Regions from separate parts of the Paenibacillus sp. YPG26 genome, predicted to be linked through region 1. Evidence: predicted binding sites of a transcription regulator. Region 1 holds the regulator's gene; each other region holds the start of a gene.
What was found. The regulator LexA, encoded in region 1, represses DNA repair genes until DNA is damaged. The targets are predictions, from matches to a motif close to CGAACATATGTTCG.

Region 1 (8,066 bases):
GCGGTCCGGCTTTCCTTTACCAAAGGAACCCGAAATAATAATCTCATTGAAGTAAGGAGCCAGCTCGGGTACGCCATCCAGCTTCTCCTGTTGAAGTGCAGGGCAGCCATTCGTTAACAGCAGCAGCTTCACTTGGCCCTTAAGATCGTTCAGCACTTGGAAAGTCTCCTCATAGATATGAGGGCGAGCCCGGCGTTCAGCACCAAATTGCTCAGCCAGCTGGCCTGCAAGCTCCTCATTGTTAACTCCTAGGGCAAGCAGCCCCCGGTGCCAAGATTCTTTGCGGTAGACCGGAGCGATCTTCTCCATGGCTTGAAAGTCCGAATTCACACCAGAATTGAAGTTCCCCCAGAGTCCTTCGAATGGATTAATCCCGATCATCTGGGTGAACGGGAAAGTCTCGTAGGACTCATATAAAGCTCTCGCTTCCCTGCGAACAGCTTCCTCCAGCTGCGTGGCATCCAGTCCTGTGATCTCTGCTGCTGATTTGCATGTGAACTCAAAAGCTTCGGCTATACTTCGCTCATCCCATAATAGTGTATCATCCAGATCAAAACATACGGCCTTAATTGACATTGTGATTCCCCTTTTATTAGTGATTCTCTACTGTAATTTTGTTATTTCTCCCAAATTCTCTCAGACGCTCACCCATTACCTCGGTATTGAATCTGTTACGGGAGCGCATGAAGATCCACTTTTGACCGCTGCCTTTAGGTACAATCGTAACAGAACCCTGACTTAGAACAATCTTCTGGATACTATCTGCGGACAGCATGCGATCCCGGTTGAATTTGGAGGTATACAGAGCATTCTTGCCAATTCTCAGATACGGCTTCCTTATAAAGGTGATAACCCCCAGCATGATATACAGACCGATGGTAAGCCAATACAAGAAGGAATTAATTTCGCTGCCCCCTCCTATGAAGCCAAGTGAAGCATACATTACCCCGAACAGGATCAGAATTGAAGGTAGAATGAAATTTCGGCCTTTGAATGTTTCTCCTTCTCCACTCAGGCCCATCTTACCTGGTTGAATCCCCTGCTTCTTCTGCTGCATAAGCAGTCTTTGTTTGTTCTTCTCAACTTGTTTCTCAAATGAACGTGCCATACTACGACTTTCCTCCTCGGTTGTCTGCTGTTAAATCTGTCTCTTGAACTTTCGAATGAAGCGGCCAGGATACTCGTCTGGAAGACAGCTTACCTCATCAAGGTGACGTCGCTGCTCACCATCCAGCTCAAAATCCGCTGCACCTATATTCTCATCGAACTGCTCAAGCGTACTCGCTCCAAATATGGGTGAAGTGATTCCCTCATGACCCATTAGCCAATTAAGGGCAACCTGAGAAGGAGTGCGATTGACCTCCTCGGAGATCTTAACCACCTGCTCAAGGATGTCAAAATTCTTCTCCGTAGCCCTGTATTCCCACGAGCTCTCACCGCCATTGGCCGCACTGAGCCGCCCTTGATCTGGCTTTGGTCCCCGTGAATACCGGTTCGTGAGGAATCCACCGCCCAGAGGTGCCCATGGTATAATGCCCACATTCTCTTCCAGACAAAGAGACATCATTTCTCTGTCGGCCTCACGATTAAGCAGACTATATTGCTGCTGAAGTGACACATACCGGGCGCAGCCCCTCATCTCACTCACAGCCAGACTCTTCATCAACTGCCAGGATAAATAATTCGAACAGCCAATATATCGTACTTTACCTGATGTGACCAGATCATCAAGTGCTCGAAGCGTCTCCTCTACCGGGGTAGCTTGATCCCATACATGAATTTGGTACAGATCGATATAATCTGTTCCAAGCCTTCTCAGACTTGCCTCAATGCCGTCCATGATATGCTTGCGGGAGGCACCTTGGCCGTTCACATGCCCAGCGGTAGACATCCTCACCTTGCTGGCTAGAATAACTTCTGATCTGCGGTCACGAATACTATTACCTACAATTTCTTCTGATTGGCCGCCAGTATATACATCTGCGGTATCAATAAAGTTCCCTCCAAGATCAAGGAACCGGTGGATCATTGCCATAGAGTCCTTCTCACTGGTTGTCCCACCGAAGGTCATGGTGCCCAAACATAACTTCGACACTGCCAGACCACTTGTTCCTAGATAGGCGTACTTCATTACTTGCCCCCCTCTTGAAATCATGAAATCGTCCACCATGTAATAAGTTAGTTAAATGAAAGTATGTACTTCCGGCCAAAGGCCGGACTAATTATTTATCTACAATTTCTATTGAATCCAATTGTTGACGGAAGTTTCTGCGAATATTCTGCAGATAAATTTCCCGCAGCTCAGCTCTCTCAACCGTTTCTTCCTCAGTCAGTCCTGACTCTTTATGTTTACGCGCAAGCTCGTTGATGCGCTGTACCAAGCTATCAATATCCATGCGTGACTCCTCCTTCAGTTAAGGCATTAACTCTTACTTTGACATGAGAAAAAGAGCTTGTCAAGGCATGTCAAATCCTTGAAAAACTCTCTTGTCAGTTAATCTGATTGGATTATAGCAATTGATCAATTCACAGGGATTGCAAGTACATCCCCAGCTTGAATTTCACTGGTTGGCAGCTGGTTCACTTCTTTAATACTACTTATAACGTCCCGAATGTCTTGGTCGTCCGTCTTGTGGGCGGAGGCAATGCTCCATAAAGAATCGCCAGGCTGTACGATGACCTGAGGAAGCTCGGTTGAACCGGAATGGTTGCTTGAGGAAGCAAAGGCTGTAATCATCCCCGTACAGGTTACAGCGATGAGTAATACTAGGGCGGCAACCCGAACATATATGACTTTGGACATCAAGTGTTCCAAATTAAATTTATGTCTGCTGGGCTCGGCAGGAATTGATTCATGAATACTTTGGTATGTAGAATATCTTAACATGTTCTCTCACTCCAAACGTTTGTTCTTGTTTCTGAAATTAATATAACACGAACACTTGTTTCGTTCAATAGTTTTTTAGAACAATTGTTCGCTTTAATTTTAGAACCATTTAGAACTTACGTTTGTACGAACGGTAGTTCTATGTTATAATTTTTCCAAACGTTACTAAATGGGGTTGATATCATATGTCTAAAGTATCCAGTCGCCAACAGGCGATCCTTGAATTTATAAGAAATGAAGTCAGATTGAAAGGTTACCCTCCCTCCGTAAGAGAGATTGGAGAAGCAGTTGGACTAGCTTCCAGCTCCACGGTTCATGGTCATCTGGACAGGCTGGAGAAGAAAGGTTTCATTAGAAGAGACCCTACCAAGCCGCGGGCAATTGAACTGCTGGGTCAAGAGGATGCAGACAATTATAATCTCTTCGCACATACGGTTGCGCGCGTGCCTGTTATCGGTAAAGTAACAGCGGGCGTACCCATTACAGCCACAGAGAATATTGAAGACTATTTCCCTCTCCCTAACCATTTCGTGAGTGATAAAGAAGTATTTATGCTCTCTGTCATGGGCGACAGCATGATCGAGGCAGGTATCCATAATGGTGACTTTGTTATCGTTCGTCAGCAACAGACCGCCGAGAATGGCGATATTGTTGTGGCTATGACGGAAGATGACGAGGCAACAGTGAAGACCTTCTACAAAGAGAAAGACCATATTCGCCTTCAACCCGAGAACCCTACGTACGAACCTCTTCGCCTCAAGCATGTTACCATTCTGGGCAAAGTCGTCGGGCTGTTTCGCGACATTCATTAACCTTCCTGATTCTTCCCTTCATACAACCACAAAGAAGAGGATGCCGCTCGGGCATCCTCTTTTCACTATTTATAATACTATTTGAATTGTTCAATACCCATGACGTGATCAAATGGAATTGGGCCTAGTTCTCTACTATCCCTACTAATATTCCTGTTATCCCCTAAGACAAAAATATGGTTATCCGGAATAATCCATTTCCTGTCTTCGGAAGGATTCATTTTCTCTTTGATATAAGGCTCAACCAAAGCATCGCCGTTTCGATACACCTGTTGATTCTTAATTTCAATCACATCCCCAGGCTTGCCGATCACCCGCTTAATGAAGAAGATATGATCATTTGTGGTACCATTTATCAGCTGGATCAAAGGGTGCTCCACAATATTGTCCATGAATGAACGCTCACGGTTCACCCTGCTGTCAATCACAACAATATCTTCATAAGCTGGCATGTGTGAGAAGGTTCGGGCAAGCTTGGAGGTGTATGCTCTTTGCTCATCCTGCAGTGTCGGCTCCATCGATTGACCGTCAACCTTATAGGGCTGGAAGACAAAGATACCAATAAAAAGACTTAGAACAAATGCAATGGCGATAGCGGGAATATAACCAATAATAATTTTCAACAGCTTCACGGTAGTTAGCAACCTCCCTTTAACTTGTTAAGGGAAGTATATCATCTCCTATTTTACTAATACAAATTTCCCCTATTCATCCTTCTATTGCCTAGTTATTTCTCATTATGATTGCGGTAAATCAGCTGCTTAGCAAAATGATTCTTCCTTATCTCCGCCTGGATCTCGCGAGACAAGCTTCTGTAGCGCTCGATGGATACGGTGATCCGCCGCGAGGCTTGGTGCAGGTCCTCCTCCTTGCTTCGTTGCTGCTGCAGCATTAGTTCGATCCATCTGTACCACCACATGCGGTATCACTCCCCTCATTCTTTTCTACCTTCTTAATACTCTTGAACACATCCAGTACCGGTTCCCACAATTCTTCTCGTTCCTTGTCCAGAATCGCTTGCAGCCGATCCCGATCCTCTTCAGCTTTATCCAGCAGTCTCCTTGGCACCAAATCTCCCTTAATTATCATTCTAACAAGGACAATCAATACCATAAGCAGGATAAAGGTAAGAAGAACCGCGAGACCATACTTCTCAGCAAGCGGCAGCAGCTTCTCAATGGTTGATAGCTCACCGGATTCCATCATCCTTCCTCCTGTCCGATAGAGTATATTACAATGTATGCTATTACTAGATTAGGAGAGATAGTCAATTCTCTATTTACTTAAAAATTATTGAGGACTATAATTATTAGAACGTATGTTCTTAACGTGAATAAGGGGGTACCTATGCTGTTTTGTACTGAAGAGGACATTATCTGTCTAATTGAACATGATGAATGGATGTTAAGCCTGCTAAAGGCTGCTGCCAGATTAGAGCTGCCGGATTGGTGGATCTGTGCGGGCGCCATCCGCTCGAAGCTCTGGGATGTTGTGCATGGTTATTCCAGTCCTACCCCTCTCGCTGACATTGATGTAATCTTCTTTGATCCAAATAATCCGAATGAGGCATATGAGAAGGAGTTGGAACAGAGGCTGCTATCCATTCAACCAGGCCTCCCTTGGTCTATCAAGAATCAAGCGCGCATGCATATACCTAACAACCTTCCACCCTACAAATCAAGTGAAGATGCCATATCTAAATTCCCAGAGACAGCCACTTCTATTGGGATTTCCTTAAGCTCTAGCGGAGCTGTTATACTGACTGCCCCTTGGGGAATTCAAGACCTTATTGATCTTCAAGTACAACCAACTCCTTTCTTCAAGGCCACTCCTGAAAGGTTGCGAGTATACGAACAACGGATGGACCAAAAGCAATGGGATCGTATTTGGCCGCGCCTCTCAATCTACCGAGCAGACGAACAGTAGTTAACGTTCTGTTAGATGCCCATCTGGAATAATTCACTAGCTTTGACGTTATATTTAATAAGTGGATGATCAAATGGTGCTCCTATTAGGCCCACAACCTTATCTCTTGGCGTGGTTCAGTTATTTAAGCCATACTGGGGATGGTATATTAATGAAGGATGGAAGGTTGAAGGAGATTCTGAGCGATGCGAGGCATACTTGGTTATGGTCCAGTTAGGCGGGATCGTGGGAATTGTATTATGTCTGGTTGGAATTTCCACTAAAAAAGAACCCCTGCCGCTTAAAGCGCCAGGGGTTCTCTCAATCTTAGTACAAAGTAATATATTGGTCACGTTCCCATTGGTGAACTTGAGTGCGGAACATATCCCACTCAATTTCTTTGAGTTCATAGAAGTGGGATAGTGCATGATCGCCAAGGGCTTCGGTAATCACTTCACTGCGAATCAGCTCACCTAGTGCTTCCTTCAGATCAGATGGAAGGCTAGGAATGCCCTCTTCAACGCGCTCTTCCTCTGACATTACATAGATGTTACGGTCAACTGGATCTACAAGAGGAATCTCGTTCTTGATTCCATCAAGACCTGCTTTAAGCATTACCGCAAGCGCAAGATAAGGATTTGCAGCCGGATCCGGGTTACGAACCTCGACACGAGTCCCCAGACCACGGGAAGCAGGGATACGGATCATTGGACTCCGGTTACTGGAGGACCATGCTACATAACAAGGCGCTTCGTAACCAGGAACCAGACGTTTGTATGAGTTCACTGTCGGGTTAGTAATCGCTGCAAAAGCACGAGCGTGCTTCAGTATACCAGCCATGTAATAACGGGCAGTCTGGCTAAGGCCCAGAGTATCACTTTCCTCGTAGAACGAGTTCACATCACCTTTGAACAGGGATTGGTGACAGTGCATACCGGAACCGTTCACACCGAACAACGGTTTTGGCATAAATGTTGCATGGAGACCATGCTGACGAGCGATTGTTTTTACAACCAGCTTGAAGGTCTGAATCTGGTCTGCCGCTTTCACAGCATCAGCATATTTGAAATCGATCTCGTGCTGCCCAGGTGCAACTTCATGGTGGGAAGCTTCGATTTCAAAGCCCATTTCTTCTAGAGTAAGAACGATCTCGCGGCGGCAGTTCTCACCAAGATCTGTAGGCGCAAGGTCGAAGTAACCACCTTGGTCATTCAGCTCCATCGTTGGATTACCCTTCTCGTCTGTCTTGAACAAGAAGAATTCCGGCTCAGGACCAACGTTCATAGAGGTGTAACCAAGCTCCTTAGCTTCAGCCAGGTTACGCTTCAAGATACCGCGTGGGTCACCAGCAAATGGTGTACCATCTGGCATATAGACATCACAAATGAGACGGGCAACACGATCTTCTGCTACCCACGGGAAGATAACCCATGTCTCAAGATCAGGATATAAGTACATATCAGACTCTTCAATGCGGACATAACCTTCAATAGAAGATCCGTCAAACATCATCTTGTTATCGAGTGCTTTAGGCAGTTGGCTTACCGGAATCTCAACGTTCTTGATTGTTCCAAGCAAATCTGTGAATTGCAAACGAATGAAACGGACATTCTCTTCCTTGGCAATACGAAGAATATCTTCTTTTGTGTAACTCACTGTACCCTCTCCCTTTGTGATTAAGTTATATGGTTATTGCTTGAAAAACCGTGATAACTCTCCTTGAATCAGTGAAACCTGACCTGGTCTCTTGCCACCTGTAACGAGTTCCTGCTTGAGCATACGATAGAGCTGTGAGTCCGTCAGAACCTTGCGTTTCTCCTCAGTGTCATTCGTAATTACTGTCGCTTCCTGTGACTCTTTGATCATCGGGGTCATTACCTGCTTAATCCCGGCTATATTCACGCCTTTGTCAATCAATGCTTTGATCTCGAGCAAACGCTCGACATCATTGAAGGAGAAGAGACGCTGATTACCAGAAGTTCTCGCTGGCACGATTAGCTGATGCTGCTCGTAATAGCGAATCTGACGGGCCGACAAATCAGTAAGCTTCATTACGATCCCAATTGGAAACAAGGCCATATTTCTACGAATTTCATCACCCATCGCTCTCAACCTTCCACTTAAATAATCATAATCCCATTCTATGTCATATTGTCTTACAGTGTCAAGCACATGTTAGGAATGCTCACAATAAATTGTGATTAATCATATTTTGAAGTGCTGTAAGTATGCCGTACTTCACATGGGAATAGGTTAGCCCACCTTGCATATAAGCAATGAAAGGCTCGCGAATAGGCGCATCCGCAGACAACTCAAGGCTGCCACCCTGGATAAAGGTTCCGGCGGCCATAATCACAGGATGTTCATACCCGGGCATGTCCCAGGCTTCGGGCACAACATGCCCATCCACCGCCGCAGCGCGTTGAATGCCCTGGACAAAGGCAATTAGGTGGGCTGAAGAC
Region 2 (8,066 bases), 790 kb from region 1:
CGCTTCAGGGTCTTTGCGGAACATGCCTTCCCCGGAACAGGGAGCATCAAGCATAATGCGGTCAAATGTCAGCGGGAATCTCGAGGAAAGCCCGCTTGGGGTAGATTGGGTAACCACCGTATTGCGGATTCCCCAGCGCTCCACGTTCTCCGCCAGAATTTTGGCGCGCTGCGGGTGGATCTCGTTGGCGATGAGCAGGCCTTCGCCCTTCATTTTAGCGGCAATTTGGGTTGTCTTGCCCCCAGGCGCCCCGGCGAGATCCAGAACGGTCTCTCCGGGCTCGGGAGCGAGAAGTTCAACCGCTGACATGGCTGATGGCTCCTGAATATAATACAGCCCTGCCGCGTGGTAAGGGTGCTTGCCAGGACGTGAATATTCCTCATAATAGAATCCTTCTCCGCACCAAGGGACTTCCCTAAGCTTGAACTGATTCCTCATAATCCCCATCACAGGAGATGACAGACCCATCTTCAGCGTATTCAATCTGAGCCCGTATGCTCTTGGCTTATCATAGCTGTTCAGGAGCTGTTCAGCTTCTTCAGCCCCAAGCAGGCTCTTCATCTGTCTAATATAATCAGCAGGCAGTGTCTGCTGCCCCATTTGTTGCTCCATAGGTTATACTCCTTCCCGATCGTCCGGTCCCACTATACGACTACAAAGTATTAGCAGTTTATCACAAAGAAATTTGATTCACAAAAGGGAAATGGATTGTTCCTGCATACCTATGTCATAATGGAGAAACAGACGATGTGAACAGACGTTATAGTACAGAGAAGGGGGCAACCCTATGAGATTATTGCAGGCACTATTCTTCCCGCCTGAACAGCCTGGCGGTGTATCCTCCATGATTCCTTACTTGCAGGACAGATTCAATCCGCCTCACTGGGAGATGGATATCTTCTCCATACCTAAGCGGATTCGCAGTAAGGGTACGGACCAAGTGAAGTTTCATACGTTCGACTGGACTGAATTTGAAGACAGTCCCGTTGTCCAGAAATATATACAGACCTACCGGGATTACTTGTGGTGGACGAAGCTGCGTATACAGCGCCCTTATGATCTTATACATGCCCATCATCCGATTACTGGTCTTGCCATGAAGGATGCATTTCCGAATACACCCGTCATTCAGACGATCCACTCCAGTTACGAGCGGGAGCTTCTTCTTAATGGATCGATTAGAGAAGGAGGGCCGGAGCATAGGTTCCTGACCTCCCTTTATAGAGAGCTCGAGCACCGGACAGACCGAATGTTAACGGTCTCCAGGTCTTTCCTTGACTATTTATCACCACATGTGGAGCACCCTGAAGAGATTGGAGTTATTTCGAACGGTTTCGATGAGAAAAGATTCAAGCCAATCCCGCACGATAACGAGGTTGCCCAGCTCGTTACCGTCTGCCGGCTTGTCCCGGCCAAAGGCCTCGATGTGCTGCTTGAGGCTTGCGCGCAGCTTAAGCACAAGGGGCACTCTTATGTATTGCATATTATCGGAGATGGGCCCATGCGGCCTGAATTGGAAAAGATGGCTCAAGAGCTTGGAATCTACGAGGAGACGATCTTCTACGGATACACCCTCCATCCGGAAGAATTCATGCCTTTCTTTGATATATTTGTACTTCCGTCCCGCGCAGAGGCATTCGGTTCCGTATTTGCGGAAGCAGCCTTGTGCTGTCTTGCTCTGGTAGGCACGGAGGTTGGAGGAATTGCAGAGCAGATTGAGCATGGGGTAGGGGGGCTGCTTGTTCCATCTGAAGCTCCTGATGCTCTCGCTTCAGCCCTGGAGTCCCTTATTCTGGATCCTTCTTACCGGTATGCCCTGGCACGCACAGGCTGGGAGAAGGCGAAGCGTGAATATTCCATCGCGCGTGCTGTGCATGAGCTTAAGAAAGTATATCTGCAGTATCAGCCTCAAGCCCAGGAGCCTTAGCGCTTCAGGTGGTTCTCTCATTTCGGTGGAGTACCAGCATAATTACCCAGACCAGACAGAACAGGCCGAACAAAGGGTAGAGGACAGAGAGCAGTGAGCTGAATCCGAATTGACTGGTAAGATAACATACGGTAAGCAGGACAAGGGACAGCAGCTTCGGCCCAATCCGGAACCGCTGCTTGATCTGTAAGGCCACTCCGTAGATGTCGGCCACGAAAGTGCTGAAGATTTCCAGGAATATTAAGATCACGTAGACAATTCTTACAATCGTGCCTAGATGATTGGCGATATGCCCCATTGGAATCTCGTATTGTGTAATGCCAGGCATGTGGGCGGATAGAGCGAAATGTCCTGCCAGAAGCAGGAAGCCCACTCCCATCCCGCCCAGAATGCCGCCCCAGATAAGCACCTTCCTATTCCGGGTATGACTCCCGATCGGAACGAGAACCGCCTGAGCCATGCCAAGATTGAAGGCTGTGTACATCAGCGGGGAAGCCCAGGCCGCACTTAAGCTTTTGTCGGTTGTATATGTCAGGAAGCGGGAGGCTTCAGGCATGCCTGCGGTGTTGCTAATAATAACTACTGACAGGATAAGCATGAGGGGGACGACGATCGAATTCAGCTGCAGAATGGCCTGGATACCGCGGTGCAGCAGCAGGTAGGCACCAATCATTGTAATCCATAGCCCGGTCTGATAATGAAGCCCCAGGTGTTCCATGAAGACCGAGCCTGCGCCAGCAAGCATGACACTGTTCACACCCATGAGTACCACTAGCGTGAATATACTGATTAAGCCCCCGGCCCGATGACCGAACAGGCGGCGGTTCAGATCCTCATAGGAGGAAGCGCCGATATCGTGGGCGAGAAGCATCATTTTGGTACCCAGCCAAATGAAAAGGATGGTGGCCAGCAGAATGGTAAGTGCGCCCCATTTGCCATATTGGGTGAAGAATTTAATAATCTCCTGACCTGTTGCAAATCCGGCTCCAACGATCGTGCCGATATAGGTGAAGCCGATCTGCAAGACCTTGACGGCATTTTTCATCTTTTTCCTCCTTACCGTTTCGCGGAGCTCCCAGCGGGTAACTTTGGAAGTACATGACTTCCGAACCTCCCGGATCTGTGCTATATATAGTACAAGGTATGTGGTACGGAGGCGGGACATGACTGCAACATGTCCATTCTTAAGCAGAGCTTGCGCTGTATCTTTAGAAAGGTGAGATATATCTTGAGTGTAATTATGTCTTATATCGCTCAATATGGTTATTTGGCTATGTTCGGACTACTCGCGTTGGGCTTTATGGGCATTCCTATACCCGATGAAACGTTGGTTGTGACATTTGGAGGACTGACCGCAGAAGGGCACTTTGTGTTCTGGATCGCACTGCTTATGACTTTTCTCGGCAGTATGACGGGGATGATTCTTAGCTACACGCTCGGAAGAGTAGTGGGCACACCTCTGCTTCACAAATTCGGGAAATGGATCTTCATCACTCCAAGCAGACTGGCGACAACCGAGAAATGGTTCGCCCGCTACGGGAACTGGAGTGTCCTGTTCGGTTATTTCGTTCCGGGTCTGCGTCAGCTAACCTCATATTTATCGGGGGTATACCGTCTTCCGCTTTATTTGTACTTGATTTATGCAAGTATCGGTGCCGCCATATGGTGTACAACGTTTATGCTGCTTGGAGCTACAGTAGGGCATCATTGGAGAAAAATGGCTTATTATGTTCATCATCATATGTGGCGCATGGCTCTGCTGGTTATCGTACTTTGTTTGATCGGAGTTATTATCTATCTGTTCATACGAAGTCTCAGGGCAAAGAGATTGAGCAAGTCTGAGAGGGGACAGGCTGCCCCATCCAGTCAGTCAGAGAATACAGATTAGATTATTTTTTAGGAGGAGAAAGCCATGGAATCACTAAAACAAAGAATCCTGGAGGAAGGCGTTGTCATCTCGGACCAGGTGCTTAAGCTCGACGCGCTTCTTAATCATCAAGTGGATCCGGAGCTGACGATGCAAATGGGCAAGGAATTTGCCGCGAGATTCCGTGAAGACGGGGTTACCCGTGTTGTTACTGTTGAATCATCCGGGATTCCGGCGGCTTTTGCTACCGCTTATGAGCTGGGAGTCCCCCTGGTATTCGCACGCCGGAAGAAGACGCTGCTGGCTGACCCGGACGCGCTCTGTGAACGTGTTCCGTCATTCACCAAAGGAATTGTGACGGATATTCTTCTGTCCAAGCAGTATATTTCGGAGAATGACCGGATTCTGTTCATCGATGATATTATCGCCAATGGCGATGCGGCCCGTGGTCTGGTTAAGATTATTCAGCGCTCGGGTGCGGAGCTGGTTGGCGTCGGCATCGTGGTCGAGAAGAGCTTTCAGGCTGGGGGCAAAGCCATCCGCGAGCAGGGAATTCGCCTTGAATCGCTGGTGCGGATTGTATCCTTGACTGATGGAAAGGTCACTTTTGAAGACTAGGCAAAATGGAATCAATTTCATAACAATGCTTTGCAGAGCCTTTCTTTTCAGTTATAATAAGAGATAAGTAGGGAGAGGAGGCAACTACATGGGGGAACAACAACCGGTAGTAAATGCAGAATATTTTGTTACGAAGCTAAGTGAAGCCAAGGTTACCTTTGAGCGAGCTCTTGATTGCAAACATACAGAGTTTGATGACCTTTATCCCTATATGCTTGAACACCCGCAGTTCTTTTGGTACAAACGGTATGTAGCCTGGTCACAGCTGCTGACCATTGCGGGAATGTGTGAGGATCTCTCATTTCCATGGAGAGAAGAATTCAGTCCTCAGCAGGTAGCATATATTGAAGAACGTGTGATGTCGGCTAAAGTGCTTGACTTCTGGTTCGAGAAGAACGATAGCAAAGAACACGCACAAAGATAAATAGGGAGCAATACCTTTTGATATACACGGTGAGCGAATAATACCCGTGTTCAGACAGGTCGTTTGCCGGTGAACCGGTAGATGGCCTGTTTTTGTGTCTGGATTTGATGATTTGCCGCGATGCTGGTATATTTATGCGATGATCAAGTCTGTCTATAAGGAGGGAATGACAAGAACATGATTAGTGATGAAGCATTGGATGCATTCCGCCTATCCGGAGAGAAGGTCCGGGTCATTCGGGATGCGATTCCCGAGAATGATGTCAGGGGGATTGTCGTGGCCTGGAGTGATACACAGGTCATGATCCGGCGTCCGAACCGTAATATTGTCAAGCTGGATAGGAATTATACGTTCCAACCGGCCAAAGAACCGCGTATTTCTTTTGAAGTATAGAGCATATATTGGCCACCCCCCGGACATTGTAATAGAGAACGGCTGCATTGGGCTGATCTATACAAGGAAGAGGTGCTGACCATGTCTCAGAAGAGTGATAAAGTAAGAGCATATAAAGATGGAATTCATGCTTTTGGTGAGTATATGCCTGGCGTGGCTGAAGCCTATCATGACTTCACTGGCAAGTCACTGGCCGCAGGAGAATTGGATGCCAAGACCAAGCAGTTAATTGCCCTCGGAATCAGCCTGTTCGCCAATAATGAGGTGTGTACGTTCTACCATACGGAAGAGGCCAGATCCAAGGGGGCCACGGATGCTGAAATTCGTGAAACGGCAGCCGCCGCGGCAGCCGTCAGCTCAGGCCATATTCTGTCCCAAGGTGCTACAAGAGTAGAGCAGGCGTTGACCCAGTGACAAGGCAGTGCGCCATCAGCTGCATGATGACAGAGATACCCTTTGACACTGCGTGTGCAGAGGGTATTTGTCATGTGTGTGAGCAGGAAGCGGCTAGATAGGGCTCAGATGCCCGTTCTGCATGCCTTGCTCAACGCCTAAATAGGCTCTCATCCGGCTGGGCATCTCACTTCTTAACGCAGACCAGGGGATGTTCATCTCGCCGTGGTAGCTGCGGCATACATACCTGGCTTCAATTCCTTGACTTGCCTGCTTAACCTCGTAGATTCTGATCTTGCGTTTCGTGAGTTCATTCTGGATTCCGGTCATCACCACCGCGACCCTGTCCGAACCGCTGCGAATCATATCCACATATACCTGAGGGCTCTTAAGAACGCCGCTGTCTATAAGTATCCGGGAATCGCGCTCGAAGACTTTGCGTATAAATGTGAGCATCAACCAGCTCTTGATCAAGCTGAGCTCATCTGTATTTATATTTGGAACAGCCATAGATATCACCACCCTTGATGCGAACTTATGTTCTTATTTTAACCAGATTATTTGATGAATATCAATGGGGAAGAAAAAATATAAAAAGGTTGTTGACTTGGTTAGACTTCCATGATAAGATATATCTTGTCGCCGCAGAGAACATCTTCTGCAAGAGACAATGAGCGGTCGTGGCGGAATTGGCAGACGCGCACGGTTCAGGTCCGTGTGGGCTAACCCCCGTGGAGGTTCGAGTCCTCTCGACCGCATTAATGTTAATAAGAACAGGCCCTACAATTACTAATTGTAGGGCCTGTTCTTTTAATATGTAGATTATCATGAACCGGGAATTGATCGTTAAGCAGCAACGCGCAGTTCTACGAACCTCATTACGGGTTTATTTTGTCCAGCTATCAACCTATTCCTGAAAGCTCCTGTTTTGCCATACATATTTGAACTCTTAAGCTCACACAATGAAGGGACCAAATGTGCCAGGCAGGAGGAGCAGGTTATGAATAGACTCAAGACAAAGGGCGTTTCAAAGGGTATAAGCCGCAGAGTGGCAATGGTTCTAACATTGGGTGGGTACCTGCTGGGTAATCCTGCATCGGCATATGCGCTGACGGATACAGGTTATACGATACCAGAAGAATCCGTTGTTATGTCTGACCCAGTAGGAGAGGCCCAGAACCCGAAGGTTCAGCCTAAGAAGAAGCTTGCTGTCATTATCGATGATCTGGGCAACAAGATGGAGGGGACTGATGAAATCTTGTCCATGCCCGTTAAATTGACGGTAGCGGTCATGCCTTTTCTTCAGACCACGCAGCAGGATGCGAAGCGGGCTCATGAGCGGGGTTACGATGTGCTCGTTCATTTACCCATGGAACCGAAGCAGGGGAAGCCGGAATGGCTCGGACCCGGGGCTGTTCTGGCTAAGCTGCCTAATGAAGAGGTACGGAAGCGTGTGGAGGCGGCGATTGATAATGTGCCTTATGCTGTAGGGATCAATAACCATATGGGATCCAAAGTGACGGCGGACGAACGCATCATGTCCATCGTATTGGATATCTGTAAAGAGCGGGGATTGTTCTTCGTGGACAGCAAGACCAATCATCAGTCTGTCGTCGGCAAGCTGTGTGAGCAAAAGGGGCTTCCACAGGTGTATAACCATATCTTTCTGGATGATGTCGCAACTGATGATCATATTTCCAGGCAGATCGGGAAGGTATCCAAGTGGCTGAAGAATCATGAGAGCTGTGTCACCATTGGCCATGTGGGCTCGGGAGGGAAGAGAACTGCCTCCGTACTTCGGCATTCGATTCACATGCTGAAGCAGGAGGCGGAGTTCGTAGGTGTCAGTGATTTGGCCCGGGAGCGGTCTAAGCCGGATTTTATAGTTCCGTGAAATACGCCATAATCCCGGCTACGATCGCTTTAGCTACTTCCATCTGCTCTGTGGGTCTGGTCAGCATAGCCCGGTCCTCAGCATTGCTTAGGAATCCGGTCTCGACGATCACGGCTGGGGATTGAATATGATTCAGCAGGTAAAAGGGTCTGCCGAGCGCAGGGGATGAACGGGTACCGAACACCGTGTTCAGCTCATTCTGGATACTCCAGGCTAGGACTGCGCTCCTGCCTTCATTTTGGTGCAGAACCAGGGGCCCTCGCTGGGTCCGGCTATGGGCCCAATTCAAATGAATACTTACCACGATAGAGGTACTCAGCTCGTCACTGAGCCCTTTTCTCTGGGCAAGATCGCGCCTGTGTCTGGAGCGGCTGTTCAGCCACTGGTTGTCATCACTGAGCGCGTAGTCTGCGGAGCGGTTCAAGGCAGCTGCATAGCCTTTGCTCTTCAGCAGGAGATACAATTTGCGCGAGATGTCCAGGTTGATGTCCTTCTCCAGGATTTCTCTGAATGAGGTTCCCCCGTCCACTCCGCCATGGCCTGCATCAAT
Region 3 (8,066 bases), 280 kb from region 1:
GATGAACAGCATCGGTTCGGTGTGAATCAGCGCAGTATTCTGCGGCGAAAAGGGTTCAACCCGGACGTCCTGACCATGACGGCGACGCCGATTCCGAGAACGCTGGCCATCACGGCTTTTGGGGATATGGATGTGTCAACACTGTCTGAACGGCCCAAAGGAAGAAAGCCGATTTCTTCCTATTGGGTCAAGCATGACAAGATGGACCGGGTGCTTGGGTTCATCTCGCGTGAGATCGGGCAGGGCCGTCAGGCTTACCTTATCTGCCCGTTGATTGAGGAGTCCGAGAAGCTGGATGTCCAGAATGCCATTGACCTCTATGTGTCGATGTCCCAGGCGTTCCCCGACTTCAAGGTGGGTCTGCTGCACGGCCGGATGTCAGCGGCCGAGAAGGAGGAAGTGATGCGCGAGTTCTATGCGAACGAGGTGCAGCTTCTCGTCTCGACGACCGTGGTTGAGGTCGGCGTTGACGTTCCCAATGCGACGCTGATGATTATTATGGACGCCGACCGGTTCGGCTTGTCCCAGCTTCACCAGCTACGCGGCCGGGTTGGCCGGGGAGAGCACGCCTCTTACTGCGTGCTCATCGCAGATCCGAAGTCGGAGGTAGGTCAGGAGCGGATGAAGGTCATGACCGAGACGGACGACGGCTTCGAAGTGGCCCGGCGGGACCTTGAGCTTCGCGGTCCCGGCGATTTCTTCGGCACGAAGCAGAGCGGCGTGCCGGAGTTCCGAATCGCGGACATGGTCAGCGATTTCGCAGTGCTTGAGGCGGCGAGGGGGGATGCCGCCTCGCTGGTGGGCGAAGAGGCGTTCTGGACTTCGCCGGTGTACAGCCCGCTGCGGCATTATTTGCAGCGGGAGCAGATTTTGCAAGGTGAGCTGATTGACTAGAGCAGCTGGTTGGGCTGATCTCATTTGAACTCATTTTCGCGTGTTATCGGGAGTATTCTATTTTTCATGAACTATCTGCACTCCTGCCGTCATATATTAGAACAGTGACGTACGGGAGGTGAGAAGCAGCTTTGAATTATCAGCAGTTTGGAATCAGCCCGCAGCTCGTTGAACGGGTTAAGCTCAAGATGAAGAACAAGGCGGTCAAGGATCGTGTGAAGCAGCTGACGGAGAACCTGACGAAGGGGGACCTGCAGGACCCGGCTAAAGTACACAGGCTGGTGAGATCCGCTGCGGGGATCATGAATGAGAGATTGTCTTCAGTTCAAGAGCAACAGATGGTTCAGTTCGTTATTACACAGAAAATTGACCCGAAGAATACCTTCCATCTCATCAAGCTGTGGGGCATGTTCAGGTGAATCCGCAGACTCATCCTTCAAGCTGATATCCGGTTGTGCCGGTATCAGCTTATTTTGTTATAGGCCGATCTCCAAGGACACGGCTATAACGTCTTTGGGCTGCTTGCTGATTGCTTTTTAAGCTAATAAGGTATAATTTTATATTGACATGTCAGTAGGTCAAAAAAAGAAAGGAGAGGAGGATCTATTGACCCCTCGCACCAAAGAACAGAATGAAGCTATACGCACCCGCCGGATGGGGCAAATTATGAGGGCTGCTGCCGAGGCTTATGTAATCAAAGGGATTAATATGGATATGCGTGATGTGGCCGCAGCAGCGGATCTCGGTTATGGCACGGTGTACCACTATTATAAGAACAAGTATGATTTATTATCTGATCTTCTTACCATGGCTCTAGGTGAGGCGGAAGAGATAGGTCTGAACTATCTGATCAAGGGCAGTTCCGTCCAAGATTATGGCATGACTCTGCTGCGAAGGTGGAGGAAAGATCCGTCCCTGTTCGTTCTGTATAAGCTTGCATGCGAGCATTTCCGGGAGCTTCCGGAGCAGGAGGCGAAGGTATTTGCAGAACGGTTCAGACAGAGTGTTATTATTCCTTTGGCTGAAGTGCTCGGGACACTACGCAGAGATTCGCGTCTGGAAGAGTCAGCCTTTCTGATCATTGGCGGTCTGGTAGGCTGCGCAGGTCTATCGGTATATCGCCGTTCTGCGGAAATGAATGAAGATGAAATTGTGAAGCTGCTGCTTGGCGGATTTTAGAGATGAGAGGAGCGATATAACTGTGATTACTCTAAAAACAAGACATGAGATTGAGGCTATGAGGAGGGCTAGTGAGATTGTGGCCGATTGCCACCGGGAACTCGCAAAGCTCATTGCACCCGGAATTACGACAATGGAGATCAACGATTTTGTGGCTAAGCATATTACCAAGCTGGGAGGTAAGCAGTTCACCAAAGGGTATAACGGATTCCCAGCAGAGACCTGTGCTTCCATCAATGACGTGGTTGCCCATGGATTTCCGGGTAGGACGCCGCTGAAGGAAGGGGATATCGCCAAAATTGACATTGTGGTGGAGTGTGACGGCTGGTTCGGTGACTCAGCATGGTGTTATGAGGTTGGTCAAGTCAGTGAGCTTGCCCAGAAGCTGATGCGGGTTACACGGGAATGCCTGTATCTGGGCATTGAGCAGGCTGTTCCGGGCAACCGACTGGGAGATGTGGTGTCGGCTATTCAGAAGCATGCGGAGAATAACGGTTTCTCGGTTGTACGTGATCTGCTCGGCCACGGCATTGGGCGCTCTCTGCATGAAGAGCCTAACTACGAGCACGTGGGGACAGCTGGGAAGGGAGTCCTTCTCAAAGAAGGCATGGTCTTCACCGTGGAACCGATGATCAATGAAGGAACGTACCGGATTACAATCGACGAAGACGGTTGGACAGCCCGGACGGCCGATGGGAAGCTGTCCGCCCAGTATGAGCATACGATTGCGGTTACTGAAGGCGGGCCAATTATTCTGACAGAACAATAAATACCAGCCATTAAAGCCTATTCAAGGCGGATTCCCCAGTAATAACCTGTTGTCAAAGCGAATATTTGTTCGTATTATGAATATAATAAGAACAAACGTTCTGATAGTGGGTGAATATAATGAGAGTACTCTGGTTCAGAAATAGGATTATCCTTAATGAGCTTGAACATGCTAACAGAAATCAGGCCTCAGCGCCAAGAGGGAATCTTACATGAAACAGGCGCCTTATCGGACTGAGGAAGAGGCAGGATGGGTTAAGGAGTTTCTTTTACTGCCGCTCATTCTGGATTTAATGGAAAGGGATGCGCAGCTGATCTCATCGCGTTCGGCTCCCTTCAAGCTGCCTGAGCTCTATATGGCTGTACTGCGTGAATTGCAGTCCCGAATTACCCAGGAGCTGAGTCGGATCCGGCAGCAGATGCGCCAGCATGGAATTAAGGTGTATGAGCAGCATCGCACCAAGGCGGGGCTTGAGGCGCGTTACTTGTGCCGGGGCTACCAATATGAATTCTCCATGCTCTGGGGCTTCGCCCGGGCAGAGATTGATAGACGCATAACCCTCTATCTGGAAGAGGTGGTACTTAAGTGAGAGCAGCAGATCGGGTCATTATGCTTGGAGACTGTCAATCGTTCTATGCCAGTGTGGAGAAGGCGGAGAATCCCGCATATAAAGATCGTCCTCTCGTCGTTGCGGGAGACCCGGCCCGCAGATCGGGGATTATTCTGGCGGCTTGTCCCCTCGCGAAGAGTTACGGAATAACTACGGCGGAGCGGCTTGGGGAAGCGCTTAGGAAATGCCCTGAGGTGGTTGTGGTGAAGCCGAGAATGCAGCGGTATATTGATATTTCCCTTAGAATCACAAAAATTTATGAGCAGTATACCGATCTGGTTGAGATCTTCTCCATTGACGAGCAATTTCTGGATGTAACGGGGAGCCTCCGGATTTTTGGGGACCCCTATACAATGGCCTGGTCAATTCAGCAGAAGGTGCTTGAAGAGACCGGAGTCCGGGTACGCTTCGGAATCAGCTCTAATAAGATGCTGGCCAAGGCGGCTACGGATATCTGGGCGAAGAAGAATGCGAAAGGCATCTATATTCTGAACAAATCAGAGCTGGCCGAAACTCTATGGAAGCAGCCGGTGGACAAAATGTTCGGGGTAGGTTCCCGAATGCGGAACCACTTTCTAAGCTTGGGGATGCTTACCATTGGCGATGTCGCCAGAACGCCGCTGCCCCGGCTTAAGGAGAAGTTCGGTGCGCGGTTTGGCAAGCAAAGCGATATTCAGGCCGAGGTAATGTGGAGAACGGCCAACGGCATTGACGATTCTCCCGTGACGCCGGCCACATTCAATACACCACCCAAGTCTGTCGGACATATGATGACCCTTCCCCAAGACTATACGGATGAGGAGCAGATTAATACTGTCCTCCTGGAAATTGCAGAAGAGGTCTGCAGAGACTGCCGCCGAAAGGGGTACATGGGCCAGGTAGTATCCGTAGGCTGCATGTGCAGTCCCTACGAGACAGGGACGGGCTTCTCACGCCAGATGAAGATCCCGGACCCAACGAACGATACGAACACCGTATTCCGTGCAGCCAAAGCTTTATTCTACCGGCATTGGGATCGTATGCCAGTGCGCCAGATCGGGGTAACGCTCAGCCAGCTGGTCACGGATGAGGAATATCAGCTGACCCTGTTTGATGATCTGGCGAAATCCCAGGCTCTGAACAAGGCCACTGACTTCATTAAAGACAGGTATGGCAGCGCGGCTATTGTAAGAGCCGCCTCCTTGACGTCATCCGGTCAAGCGCTGGAAAGGTCACGAAAAATCGGTGGTCATTACAAATGACAGTTCATCCAATACAGGGGTGTCCTTACGGTTATCCGTAGAGACACCCCTGTTTCAGGTTAGAATAGTGCAGCATGATGGCTTGAGAATACTAGTATTAGGCTCTTTGAGTATAGGGTGGAGAGTTACCGAAGGTCTGGGTCAGAGTAATCAGTTAAACTCGGCGGATTATTCGGATGAAAAGAATCGGAAATTATCGATTTTGTCACAAAAACAACAAAAAAGATGCGTGAAAGTTAGTCGTAAAGACATTCTTGACCCGGTTTCCAAGGTTAAATGAAAAGTCCAGGGCGGGAAAGTGGCTGTACGGACATTGTCGAATCAGGAAGCAGCATATCGAATGAGGTAGAAATCAGGAGAGAGGTCCTTGAGAGACTTTGTGGGGGGAAATCAGCTTTTTACAAAAATAAGGAAAAGCGGGAGAGTAATCCTAGGAAAAAAGGAGGTTTAATTGGGACTTTTTCCCGGGGTACAAGGAAGGGAGTAGTTGGTAAATTATCAAAAGACCCTATATAGGTCTACCTAACCCTTTTTGTAAAATGGTAATAATTGAAAAACGTTGATATAGAGCGATTTTCAAGCGTTTCCTGCTAAGACTTTGGTATCAATTCTGTTACCGAATTGGAAAAGGGTGGGATAATAACCACAACTTCGATATATCGCTAGCGTTTAATACTACATATAATGAGTCTGAGCCATTGGAGCGGTCAGGGCAAATCCCTATGAGGTGTGACTAGGCTTGAATTGATAAGGGAACTTCTGGAATCTCGCAACTAAAATAATCACAGTAATTTAGGAGTTTTTGTGTTTGTCCGGGATTAGTAGTTTTTTGTAAGAAATGTTATGCAATGTCGTGGAACTTTCATGAAAGTCCCGAAAAAAAATGCTCCCATCCGCCTAGTTACTTTATGAGTTCTCTTGGTTAATCATTAAGGAGTGACAAAGGGAGTGGAGGTGTGAGAGCCTTACTATGGAAATCGCCTGCATACAAAAAAATAGCGAGGTGAAGGGATTTTATAGCGATGTCAAAACTAGCGCGCAAACGAATAATTTTATGGATTACGATTGGAATCATTTTAATCGGAGGGGTAACCTCCCTGGTATTCTTGTATCTTCCTCCGTCCCACACAAGCTACGCTACCTCGGACGGAACGAAAATGAAGTTCCAAACCTCGGGAGATAAGTTCCTGAGATACGATGGACAAGGAAATTGGAAAGAGATCTTTGTTAAAGGTGTCAATCTAGGAGCAACGGTACCGGGCCATTTTCCCGGCGAGTTCCCGGCAACAGAAGAGGACTATCTAAGATGGTTCCAGCAGATCCATGATATGGGTGCGAATGTAATTCGGGTATATACGATTCATAATCCTGTATTTTATACGTCATTAGTCAAGTTCAACCGGGATAAGGGAGAGAATCCTCTGTATTTCATTCAGGGAGTCTACTCGCAGGAAGAACAATTGATTGAATCAAAAGATGCTTACGGCGGAGGAATTCCCAAAGCCTTCGAGCAGGATATTGATAAGGTAGTTAGTGCGGTGTACGGGGATTTGGACATACCTGTCAATCCCGGCTTTGCAGGGGGCAAGTACACAACCAACGCAGGCGCTTACCTGATGGCCTGGCATATTGGAACCGAGTGGGATCCCGAAATGGTGGAGAACACGAACAAGGTTCATGCTGGACAGGCCCCTTATAAGGGCAAACATTTCAGTGCGACAGATAATGCCAGTCCGTTCGAAAGCTTCCTGGCGAGTATGCTGGATCGCGCAGCAGCCAAAGAGCAGACTTACGGCTGGGAGCATCCTGTAACTTTTACCAACTGGGTAACCACAGATGTGCTTGAGCATCCAGGAGAGCCTTTATTCCAAGAGGATCTAGTTAGTGTGGATGCTACACATGTGAAGCCAGTGAAATGGGAAGCTGGTTATTTTGCGGCATACCACGTGTATCCTTATTATCCTGATTTATTCCACCTGGATAAGTCGCTGCAGACCATTTCTGACGGCAAGGGTGGCTATAACACTTACAAAGCTTATTTACGGAAGCTTAAGGCCTATTACAAGGATATGCCGATCATGGTTACAGAGTACGGTGTTCCTTCATCTCTGGGTGTATCCCACTTGGGTCCGGGAGGACGCAACCAAGGAGGCCACAATGATAAGGAGCAGGGCGAGATTAACGCCTCACTCACTCAGGATATCTACGATGAAGGATATTCAGGAGCGATTCTGTTCATGTGGCAGGATGAGTGGTTCAAGAAGACATGGAATACCATGCGTTTTGAAATACCGGCCGATCGACGTTCTTATTGGCTTAACGTTCTAACCAACGAGAAACAGTTCGGTATCGTGGCTATGGGACCAGGCAAGTCAGACAAGATCATCATTGATGGCAAGCTGGATGATTGGAACACACTGCCGAAGGACCAGGTGACCGTGTGGGACAAAACTGCACCAGGCATTAGCAAAATGAGGGTTACTCATGATGAGGCTTATGTCTATGTCGGGCTTGACCTTGAGAAAGATTTCGACCCTAAGAAGTCTCTAATGTATCTGGGTACCGATACGCAGCCAGGCGGTGATCAGCCGAAGAATGAGCTGCCAAACAAAACACTCAGCGATGGTCTTGAGAATCTCGTGGTCATCGGTAACGATAAGGAGACTCAAGTCAAGGTTGCTCCATCGTATAATTTCCATCAAAGATTGTATGGGGAACGCGGGTATTGGATGCTTCCAGAGCAGAAAGCGGCAGATAAAGTTAACTTCCAACCATGGAAGCTGGCGGTCAGCTTGACCATGACTCCACCGGATACGCGTTCAGCCCATCCTTTCCAGGATGAGACGGTTGGGATCTTGAAGAGGGGCACTTCGAATCGAAGCAGTGCGGAGTTTGACTCACTGACTTCATGGCAGTACAGCGGTAAGCAGGTAGAGCTTCGTATACCTTGGATGCTTCTTGGATTTGCGGATCCTAGTTCTCAGCAGGTCATTGATTATGGTCCACTCAAGAAGGGACGCACGTTCTCAACTTTAAAAACAGCGGGGATTACATTGGTGCCATGGATTGTGGATCGCGGAACCAAGCAGGTGTCCTGGCCGGGTGGAAATGAGAGTAAGCTTGACCTTAAAGATCAGCCAATCTACAAGTGGAATCCGTGGGAGACTGTGGAGTATACAGAACACCTCAAATCAGGTTATTACAACATGAAGGATGTCTACTCAAAAATGAATAAGCAGTAAGTACAGTAAATACGAACTCACAGAGGAGGTCTCATTGCATTATGTTTCAACATGTCACCGTGGCTATCTATTTCGTCTATGCGTGCCTCGGATTGATTGGACTCGGAATTGCAATCCTATTCTATATGAAG
Region 4 (8,066 bases), 1.8 Mb from region 1:
CTTCGCCATCGCGTTGATATGTGGCGTGGTCTTTGCCGTCATCATCCTAAGAAGGATTGATTTCAAGAAGCACGTAATTCTAAAGCGAGCATTGATTGCTTGCTCTGTCCTGCTGTTAGTCTCCTTTGTGATTGTAGAGTCCTTTGTACTGTCAGACTTCGGCACAGATGACCGTGCGGTAACCGATGCCGATTATGTTGTAATTCTTGGATCGGGCCTCAAGGGAACACGGCTGTCACTAACCTTGAAGCAGCGGCTGGATGCAAGCCTGCTTTATGTGAACCAGCACCCGGAGATCCCTATTATCGTATCCGGAGGCCAAGGACCGGGGGAGGACATAACCGAGGCGGCAGCCATGAAGAAGTATCTTGTCAGCCAAGGGGTCGCGGGAGACCGAATCAAGCTGGAGGATAAATCGACAAGCACGAAGGAGAACTTGTCTTTCTCCAAGAAGCTAATGCAGCGCAGTGAAAGCAGCCGCCCTAAGATCATCATTGTCACCAGTGACTATCATTTGTTCAGAGCCAAATATATTGCGGCGACACTCGGCTATGAAGCCTATGGCATATCGGGGGATTCTCCCCTATATCTTAAGCCGATCAACATGATCCGAGAGTACCTGGCCGTGATCAAGGCTTTGTTGTAGATCGTAGTGCCTTCTCCGGTTGCTTAAGTACTAACTCTACTGCCATGCAACGCGAACCGGAACACATTCATGGTCTGGGACCACTGATTATTTCCCGTGGAACGAGGTGAACAACAATGGATCAGGTAGTTAAACAGGAGAGAGCCAAAGTCCTGTACAAGCTGACGCTGATACTAAGCGCATTCAGCAGCGTTCTAATCCTCTCTCTTCATACACTCAAGTGGGTCATCCATGATGAATGGGCCCTATTCATGACAGTGCCGCTGTTGCTGCTCGGCTACGTTTTCTTCTGCGGATCTCTATTGTTCTCTGGACTATATTTCATATTTAGCCGTTACCACTCTACCTGGCTGCTAAGAGCTTTGCCCCTAATAGTTGGGTTACTGGCCTTAGCCATAGTACAGGTTACTCCCTATGCCCCTCATAACTAGAAGGCCAGTTAATCAACCCGGCCATCCATTAGATCAGCTGGAGATTGCCAACACAAGGAGTGTGTAACATGGGAGCGATTATCGAAATTATGGAGCTCCACAATTTGGAGCCATCAGCCTTAGAGCAGTTGTCGGATTTACTCGTGCGCATCGTAGAGGGAGGCGCCTCCATTGGCTTTCTTTCGCCGCTTGAATTCGGGGAAGCTGCTACATACTGGAAGCAGGTGATCGGACGGGGCGTGAAGCTGTGGATCGCGACCCGGGATGATCAGGTTCTCGGTACCGTTCAGCTTCATTTAGCCGGGAAAAAGAACGCTTCTCACCGGGCTGAGGTCGCCAAATTAATGGTTCATCCAGACCACCGAAGAAGCGGCGTAGCCCGCCTGCTTATGAAGACCCTGGAGGAAGCTGCGCGGGAAGAAGGAAGGTTTCTGCTGGTGCTGGACACCAGAGAGGGAGATTCCTCTAATGACCTGTACAAGTCATTAGGCTATATCGAAGCAGGCCGTATCCCCGAGTTCGCACAGTCGGCGGGGGGAACTTTAGATACTACGGTTTTATATTACAAGAAGCTTAAATATGGAAAGAACTAAAGAAATGGCCGATTGAATTTAAGCTAACACTTGTTGTGTATAACATGGTCGCGCAATCCCGATCAAAGCCATATAGGTGGTGAAGGAATTGAAGCATATCTATTTTATCCGTCACGCGGCAGCAGCAGGCCAGGAGCCTGAGGCTCCGCTCACTGAGGCAGGAGAGGCCCAAGCTATGCAGCTGGCCAGTTTCCTTAAAGACCGAGGGATCGAGTACATAGTCTCAAGCCCTTACGTTAGAGCAGTTGAGACCATACGCCCATTAAGCGGGCTTGCCCATATTAGGATTCACACGGATGACCGTCTGAAGGAGAGAGTACTCAGTCCAGCTCCGCTTGAGAATTGGATGGAGCTGCTTGAGCGGACCTATGCTGAGGAGGACTTTGTTCTTGAAGGCGGCGAGTCTACTGCGGAGGCTGCAGGCAGAGGGGTGGCTGTTCTTGAGGAACTTCTGACAAGGACGGAGAGAACATTAGCCATGGTAACACATGGTGTACTATTATCCTTGTTAATCAGACACTATCAACTGGACTTTGGCTTTGAGGAATGGAGGAGGTTATCTAATCCTGACGTGTATTTACTTGAGGTAAGCGGCAGCCATGCTCACTTGCAGCGGGTATGGGGGACTATAATCCAACTATAACCGGAGCCTAGACTAACGGAGAGCCGCTCTGACATAACAATCATCAAGTTTTGTGTTGAACGAAGCTCCTATTTCTAACAACTAACAAAGGGGGATACAAATGTCGCCAAAACTATTGAAAGTTACTATATTGTTAGTTGTCATAGGGTTCATTATGTGGCTTGGTTATCAAACGATCCACAATTTTGCTGAAAATTTAGGAAGTAGTTATAAGCAAATTGGATAATTAACAAGACTATAACCAAGTCATTAAATGTCGTGGTGGAAGAGAACCGGGGCAGATATTCAGGAAATACAGCAACGTGGAAATTCGTATACAAAGTTCAAAAGCTTAAATAAGGGAACTAACGTTCAGATTGGCCCGTGTTCGCAGCTTGCTGTGTACATGGGTCATTTGCATTTTCTGGGTCCATTTTACATCACCATGACATAGGTCGCATCCAGGGTCATCTTGTGTTATTATACAATTTGTTTGGTACAATATAGGAAGTGAAGCTTTCGCGAGAAGTGTAACTGGAGAACCCGTTTTGGTTAGGGGCTTTATATGGCGGCTAAACACTATTCTGACGGAAAGAAGGTATATACGATGGAATTGTGGTTTACTGAGAAACAGACTCCGGCGTTCGGCATTACAGCGAAGATCCGGGAAACGTTGGTTACGGAGAAGACAGATTTTCAAGATTTGGCGATGATTGACACTGAGGAATTTGGACGTATGCTCGTCCTGGACGGCATGGTCATGACTACGATCAAAGATGAATTCGTCTATCATGAAATGGTCGCGCATCCGGCGCTGTTCACCCATCCTAATCCAAAGCACGTGCTCGTTGTGGGCGGTGGAGATGGCGGGGTTATCCGTGAAGTTCTCAAGCACCCTGGTGTAGAGAAAGCGGTACTCGTTGAGATCGACGGCAAGGTTATCGAATACTCGAAGCAATACCTGCCTGAAATTGCCGGTGAGCTGGACAACCCTCGTGTAGAGGTTCTGGTGAATGACGGATATATGCATATTATCGAAAATAAAAATAAATACGATGTCATCATGGTGGATTCCACGGAACCTGTGGGCCCTGCGGCTCCGCTGTTCGAGCGTGGCTTCTACCAAGGCATCCATGAAGCTCTGAAGGAAGATGGTATCTTCGTCGCTCAGACGGACAACCCTTGGTTCAAGGCTGACCTGATCCAGAAGGTCAACAAAGACGTGAAGGAGATCTTCCCGATCGTTCGTGTATACGGTGCGAACATCCCTACTTACCCAAGTGGTCTGTGGACGTTCACGCTTGGAAGCAAAACCCATGATCCGCTGCAAGTGGACGAGACTCAAATTCCTGAGATCGATACGAAATATTACACACCGCGCCTGCACAAGGCCGCGTTCGTGCTTCCTAAATTCGTTGAAGATCTGGTGAAATAGGAGGCTGTTCATATGAAATTGGATCAAGCCTATTCCGGCAATGTCTTCATCTGCAGCTCCGACAATTATGAAGAGTCCAAAGCGGTCATCTACGGGATGCCGATGGACTTCACGGTCAGCTACCGTCCGGGCTCCCGGTTCGGCCCAGCCCGTATCCGCCAGGCTTCCGTAGGACTTGAAGAATACAGCCCATACCTGGATAAAAGCATTGTCGATATGACCTATTTCGACGCAGGCGATCTGCTGCTGCCATTCGGCAACGCAGCCCGCAGCCTTGAGGTCATCGGGGAATATGTGCGCGGCCTGCTGGCTGACGGCAAATTCCCGATCGGTCTCGGCGGCGAGCATCTCGTCTCCTGGCCGATCTTCCAGGAAGTGTACGCCAAGTATCCGGATCTGGCCCTCATTCATATCGACGCGCATGCAGACCTGCGCGAGAACTATGAAGGCGAGCCGCTGTCCCACTCCACCCCTGTGCGTAAGGCAGCTGAACTTATGGGCGGGAAGAATATCTACCAATTCGGAATCCGTTCCGGCTCCAAGGAAGAGTTTCTGTATGGACGCGAGAACATCAACTTCTATCCGTTTGAAGTTGCGGCTCCGCTCAAGCAGGCTCTGCCGAAGATTGGCCGTCGTCCTGTCTATGTAACCATTGATATCGACGTGCTTGATCCTTCTGCAGCACCGGGTACAGGTACCGCAGAAGCAGGCGGAATCACATCCAAAGAGCTTCTCGAAGCCGTGCATTTGATCGCCGGCTCCGATGTGAACGTAGTGGGCTGTGACCTGGTAGAGGTGGCGCCGATCTACGATCCAACAGAACAGACTCAGATTGTTGCCGCCAAGCTGATCCGTGAAATGCTGCTTGGATTTGTGAAATAATTTGGGTTAATCTAGATGAATAAGATAAGCACCCCATTCCGAGCCAGAAATATGACTTGGAATGGGGTGCTTTTGCATAACAGGAATCTAGAACGGGAAGGACAGCTGCTCTGCCTCCAACTGAATCTCATCCTTCGTGACAGCAGCAGCGGGAGCCGGGAATCTGCCTGCCTTCACGGCTGGGGGCACAGGCGCGGGATTCTTCGGCTTCTCCGGAAGAAGCTTGCCGTCCTCTCCCGCTCCAACCACTCCCGCCTCAACCTCAACCTCAACCTCAACCTCAACCTCAACCTCAACCTCAATCCCAACCTCAATCCCAACCCCAACCCCAACCCCAACCGCTCCAGTTCCTCCAGGGAGCCCGGATAACCTATGCTTACGGAGTAAGCGGCTGGACATTTCTGTGAACCTGTCGATATATCGACGATCGGCATAATGTCCCTGCCCGTACAAATCTACGTAAGCAGGGACGAGCTCCGGATAATGGGTACGAAGTGTACTCATATACCAGGCCTTAACATCCCTGGATAGGCGCAAAAGGGATACCATGGCGAATGCGGCACCGCGTTCCTTGGCAGCCGAGAGCAGGGCATCCATACTATCCTCGGAATCGGATAGCAGCGGTAGCACAGGCGCCGCGAAGATTCCTGTGTGAATGCCGCTCTCGGCCAGCTTGTGCACGGTCTCCAGCCTCATCTGGGGATGCGGGGAGGCGGGCTCCAGGCGGCGGATAAGCTCCGCATCCAGTGAATTGAGACTGATGTTCATGGATAGATCGCTCATTTGGGTCAGGATATCCAGATCCCTCACCACAAGCGGCGATCGGGTAGTAATGCTGGTTCTGATCCGGTACTTGGCCAGCAGCTTGAGACAATCACGGGTCAGCTGGGCCTTTGCCTCAATCGGCTGGTAAGGATCTGTAGCTGTTCCAATCGTAACCTGACCAATATGTCTTCGCATCGCTTCGATATCGTACCCGAACTTTCCCGCCATCCGGGATAGTTGGCCCTCCAGTGCTTCAGGTGCATTCTGCTTCAGAACAATATGATGCTGGAACTCATCTTCAGCGCCCCGCCCGATGAAGGACTGAAAGGCCCGGGCATAACAGAAGCTGCACCCATGGGCGCAGCCCCGGTAGGGATTGATGGACCAGTCGAAGGGCATCCGCTCTTCTTTTACCCGGTTAAGTGTCTGCTTGGTATTCACATGCTCGTAGGTAGTCTCAGGCACGATACGGATCTCCTCCTTCGGGGTGAGGTATTATATATTAATTGACCTTGTTAACAAGGCACGGCATATGATTCAAATTAGGATATTACATACAGTGCGTCAGCAGTACATCCATTATACCAAACATCTGTTCGCATTTAAAATGTTTTTTCGCCCATATCGACTGTCCGGCTCACCAGGTGTCAAGAACTGCTGTATAGATCAGCAATCCGGCTCAACAGAGGCTTCTTATCTAAGCCATCCTTACTTAAGCCCTCCTTATCAGATCCCTGCTTAACAGAATTGCTATGCGGGTTCCAGCTATTATTGATTCTCCCAATGAATGGGTAAAATTATATATGGTGCTTATAAGACAACGTTACTGATATTTGTACGATCTTCTTTATAGATTAGATACGAGAGGGAGGTAGCATCTAATGACAATACGACATTTCAAATCTGCTGTGCTTACAGCAGCGGCCCTTGTCCTATCCATCGGGATTGGCAGTAGTACGGCTGTAATCGAGAAATCCGAGGCAGCCGCTGCATCCGCACCCTGCCAGAGCGGAGATCATGGACTGCTTAAGAGTCTCCAGAAGAAGCACGCGGCAGAAGACCAGGACCCGCTTCATATTACAGATATTGCTTTTCTGAATGATACAACGGGGCGGGCTGCGGGAAATGGCTTTCTCATCGGTACGTCTAACGGAGGTTGCAACTGGCAGGAGATCTATACAGGACAGTGGCAGTTCGAGCAAATGGTATTCCCGGACAACGTGAACGGTTGGGCCTTGGCCCGTATATCTCCCGGAGGTCCGGTCAAGCTAATCGCAACGAAGGACGGAGGCTCGCGCTGGAGCATAATCGGCACCTCAGGCCAGCAATTCAAGAAGATTGATGTGCTGGGGACGAATCACATTGTGGGATATACCTCGAACGGAGCCTATAAATCCCTGAATGGAGGCACAACCTGGACACAGATCAAGACACCGGTAAATACCCGGGCAGCTGTCTTCACGGATCAGACAGCCCGTACGGGATGGTCGCTGACGGTTCATCCAGGTATCGGTTATAAGCTCCACAAGACAACCAGTGGCGGTGCCAGCTGGAGCACGAGGCTGACCATTCCATTCGGGACTCCTTATGGAGGTGAGCTGTACAGCCAAGGAAGCCAAGTGTGGGCTCTTGTATACGGGGGGACCGGCATGTCCCAGGTATCTTACGCTTTGTACGGCAGTCATGACAGCGGCGCTCACTGGAACCGTGTCATCGCACAGAGTACGGCAGGCGGGGGACCCGCCCCCGGCAGGGGGCCTGCACTTGCTAACAAAGGGCCGGCCAGCCCTGGTGGGCATCCGGGAAATATGAAGCTGATCGGGAATAGTACGGCTTACCTTGCGGGAGGTTCTCCGGCTGGAGGCAAGGTGGGGGTTGGGCGTTCTTTTGACGGCGGCCGTTCGTGGAGCAATGTTCCCGCTGTACTGGGCGGGTATGATGCCCGGATCTCCTTCCCTTCACAGAAGACAGGATGGCTCGCGGTTACAAGTGCGACACAGACAGCGGTCTATGTCACCCATGATGGCGGAGTCTCGTGGAATAAGAGATTCTCACTGCCTGACGCTGTCTCAGCCATGTCTCAGAAGTAACGGAACCGATCTTATTCTCATTAAAAATGGACGACGAGGACCCTCCTTCTGACAAGGAGGGTTCTTCTATACGGCTAACACCTGCAGAATGGGCAAAATCCCCTTCTCCCATTGAACTGTTCGTGCGAACTGGATATAGTATATGGAATGAAGATGGCAGAGGTTAAAGGGAAGGTGTGAAGTACTCGTTTCTTTAGCTCATGCCATATAGTACAATAGATAGAACAGATTGGAGTAGTGACCATGCCGGACTACACACCCGCATCCATTACATTGACAAGCCTGCAGGATGGGGCCGAGACGGTTCAGAGCTACCAGGGCCAGGTGTTCAACTCAGGCAGTGGAATCTTCCTCAAGTATGAGGAACAAGGTCAAGGGCCTACAGGCGAAGAGGTTACCCGGGTCACCGTCTTAATCACCCCAGGCGAGCTGAAGCTCATCCGGCACGGATCAGTCGAATCGTCACAGTCCTTTCAGGAGGGACGAAGGCTTCCGGGTTATTACCGGGCGGCTTACACGTCTTTTAACTTGTCCACACAGACCCATAGTCTAACCTTGAATCTGGATGGATTATCGGGGACCGCCAGGTGGAAATATGATCT

Region 2: LDO05_RS12760 (YhjD family protein) is a predicted target of LexA. The motif match lies at 6,153-6,166, and genes of this name have one in related genera.
Region 3: LDO05_RS07635 (YhjD family protein) is a predicted target of LexA. The motif match lies at 2,901-2,914, and genes of this name have one in related genera.
Region 4: LDO05_RS00795 (SPL family radical SAM protein) is a predicted target of LexA. The motif match lies at 5,960-5,973, and genes of this name have one in related genera.

What each region holds. Positions count from the first base shown of each region.
Region 1 is NZ_CP084530.1:1,926,198-1,934,263, reverse strand. It holds gene LDO05_RS09105 (HAD family hydrolase) at 1-576, opposite strand, end outside; gene LDO05_RS09100 (hypothetical protein) at 593-1,108, opposite strand; gene LDO05_RS09095 (aldo/keto reductase) at 1,139-2,131, opposite strand; gene LDO05_RS09090 (DUF896 domain-containing protein) at 2,223-2,396, opposite strand; gene LDO05_RS09085 (LysM peptidoglycan-binding domain-containing protein) at 2,522-2,887, opposite strand; gene lexA (transcriptional repressor LexA) at 3,073-3,699, shown strand; gene lepB (signal peptidase I) at 3,777-4,322, opposite strand; gene LDO05_RS09070 (hypothetical protein) at 4,427-4,591, opposite strand; gene LDO05_RS09065 (hypothetical protein) at 4,591-4,905, opposite strand; gene LDO05_RS09060 (nucleotidyltransferase family protein) at 5,047-5,625, shown strand; gene LDO05_RS18980 (DUF6199 family natural product biosynthesis protein) at 5,737-6,027, shown strand; gene glnA (type I glutamate--ammonia ligase) at 5,932-7,260, opposite strand; gene LDO05_RS09050 (MerR family transcriptional regulator) at 7,294-7,707, opposite strand; gene LDO05_RS09045 (methionine gamma-lyase family protein) at 7,790-8,066, opposite strand, start outside.
Region 2 is NZ_CP084530.1:2,719,077-2,727,142, reverse strand. It holds gene LDO05_RS12800 (RsmB/NOP family class I SAM-dependent RNA methyltransferase) at 1-600, opposite strand, end outside; gene LDO05_RS12795 (glycosyltransferase family 4 protein) at 788-1,927, shown strand; gene LDO05_RS12790 (YkvI family membrane protein) at 1,932-2,972, opposite strand; gene LDO05_RS12785 (DedA family protein) at 3,156-3,815, shown strand; gene LDO05_RS12780 (xanthine phosphoribosyltransferase) at 3,840-4,412, shown strand; gene LDO05_RS12775 (hypothetical protein) at 4,501-4,836, shown strand; gene LDO05_RS12770 (hypothetical protein) at 5,014-5,229, shown strand; gene LDO05_RS12765 (carboxymuconolactone decarboxylase family protein) at 5,311-5,643, shown strand; gene LDO05_RS12760 (YhjD family protein) at 5,737-6,132, opposite strand; tRNA gene LDO05_RS12755 (tRNA-Leu) at 6,297-6,380, shown strand; gene LDO05_RS12750 (divergent polysaccharide deacetylase family protein) at 6,623-7,516, shown strand; gene LDO05_RS12745 (N-acetylmuramoyl-L-alanine amidase family protein) at 7,503-8,066, opposite strand, start outside.
Region 3 is NZ_CP084530.1:1,644,069-1,652,134, forward strand. It holds gene recG (ATP-dependent DNA helicase RecG) at 1-894, shown strand, start outside; gene LDO05_RS07620 (stage VI sporulation protein F) at 1,026-1,313, shown strand; gene LDO05_RS07625 (TetR/AcrR family transcriptional regulator) at 1,501-2,073, shown strand; gene map (type I methionyl aminopeptidase) at 2,096-2,842, shown strand; gene LDO05_RS07635 (YhjD family protein) at 3,054-3,431, shown strand; gene LDO05_RS07640 (DNA polymerase IV) at 3,452-4,693, shown strand; gene LDO05_RS07645 (hypothetical protein) at 4,970-5,209, shown strand; gene LDO05_RS07650 (hypothetical protein) at 5,716-7,935, shown strand; gene LDO05_RS07655 (HEAT repeat domain-containing protein) at 7,977-8,066, shown strand, end outside.
Region 4 is NZ_CP084530.1:149,213-157,278, forward strand. It holds gene LDO05_RS00765 (YdcF family protein) at 1-646, shown strand, start outside; gene LDO05_RS00770 (hypothetical protein) at 763-1,077, shown strand; gene LDO05_RS00775 (GNAT family N-acetyltransferase) at 1,146-1,670, shown strand; gene LDO05_RS00780 (histidine phosphatase family protein) at 1,759-2,313, shown strand; gene speE (polyamine aminopropyltransferase) at 2,900-3,727, shown strand; gene speB (agmatinase) at 3,740-4,609, shown strand; gene LDO05_RS00795 (SPL family radical SAM protein) at 4,697-5,839, opposite strand; gene LDO05_RS00800 (beta propeller repeat protein) at 6,256-7,464, shown strand; gene LDO05_RS00805 (YwiB family protein) at 7,708-8,066, shown strand, end outside.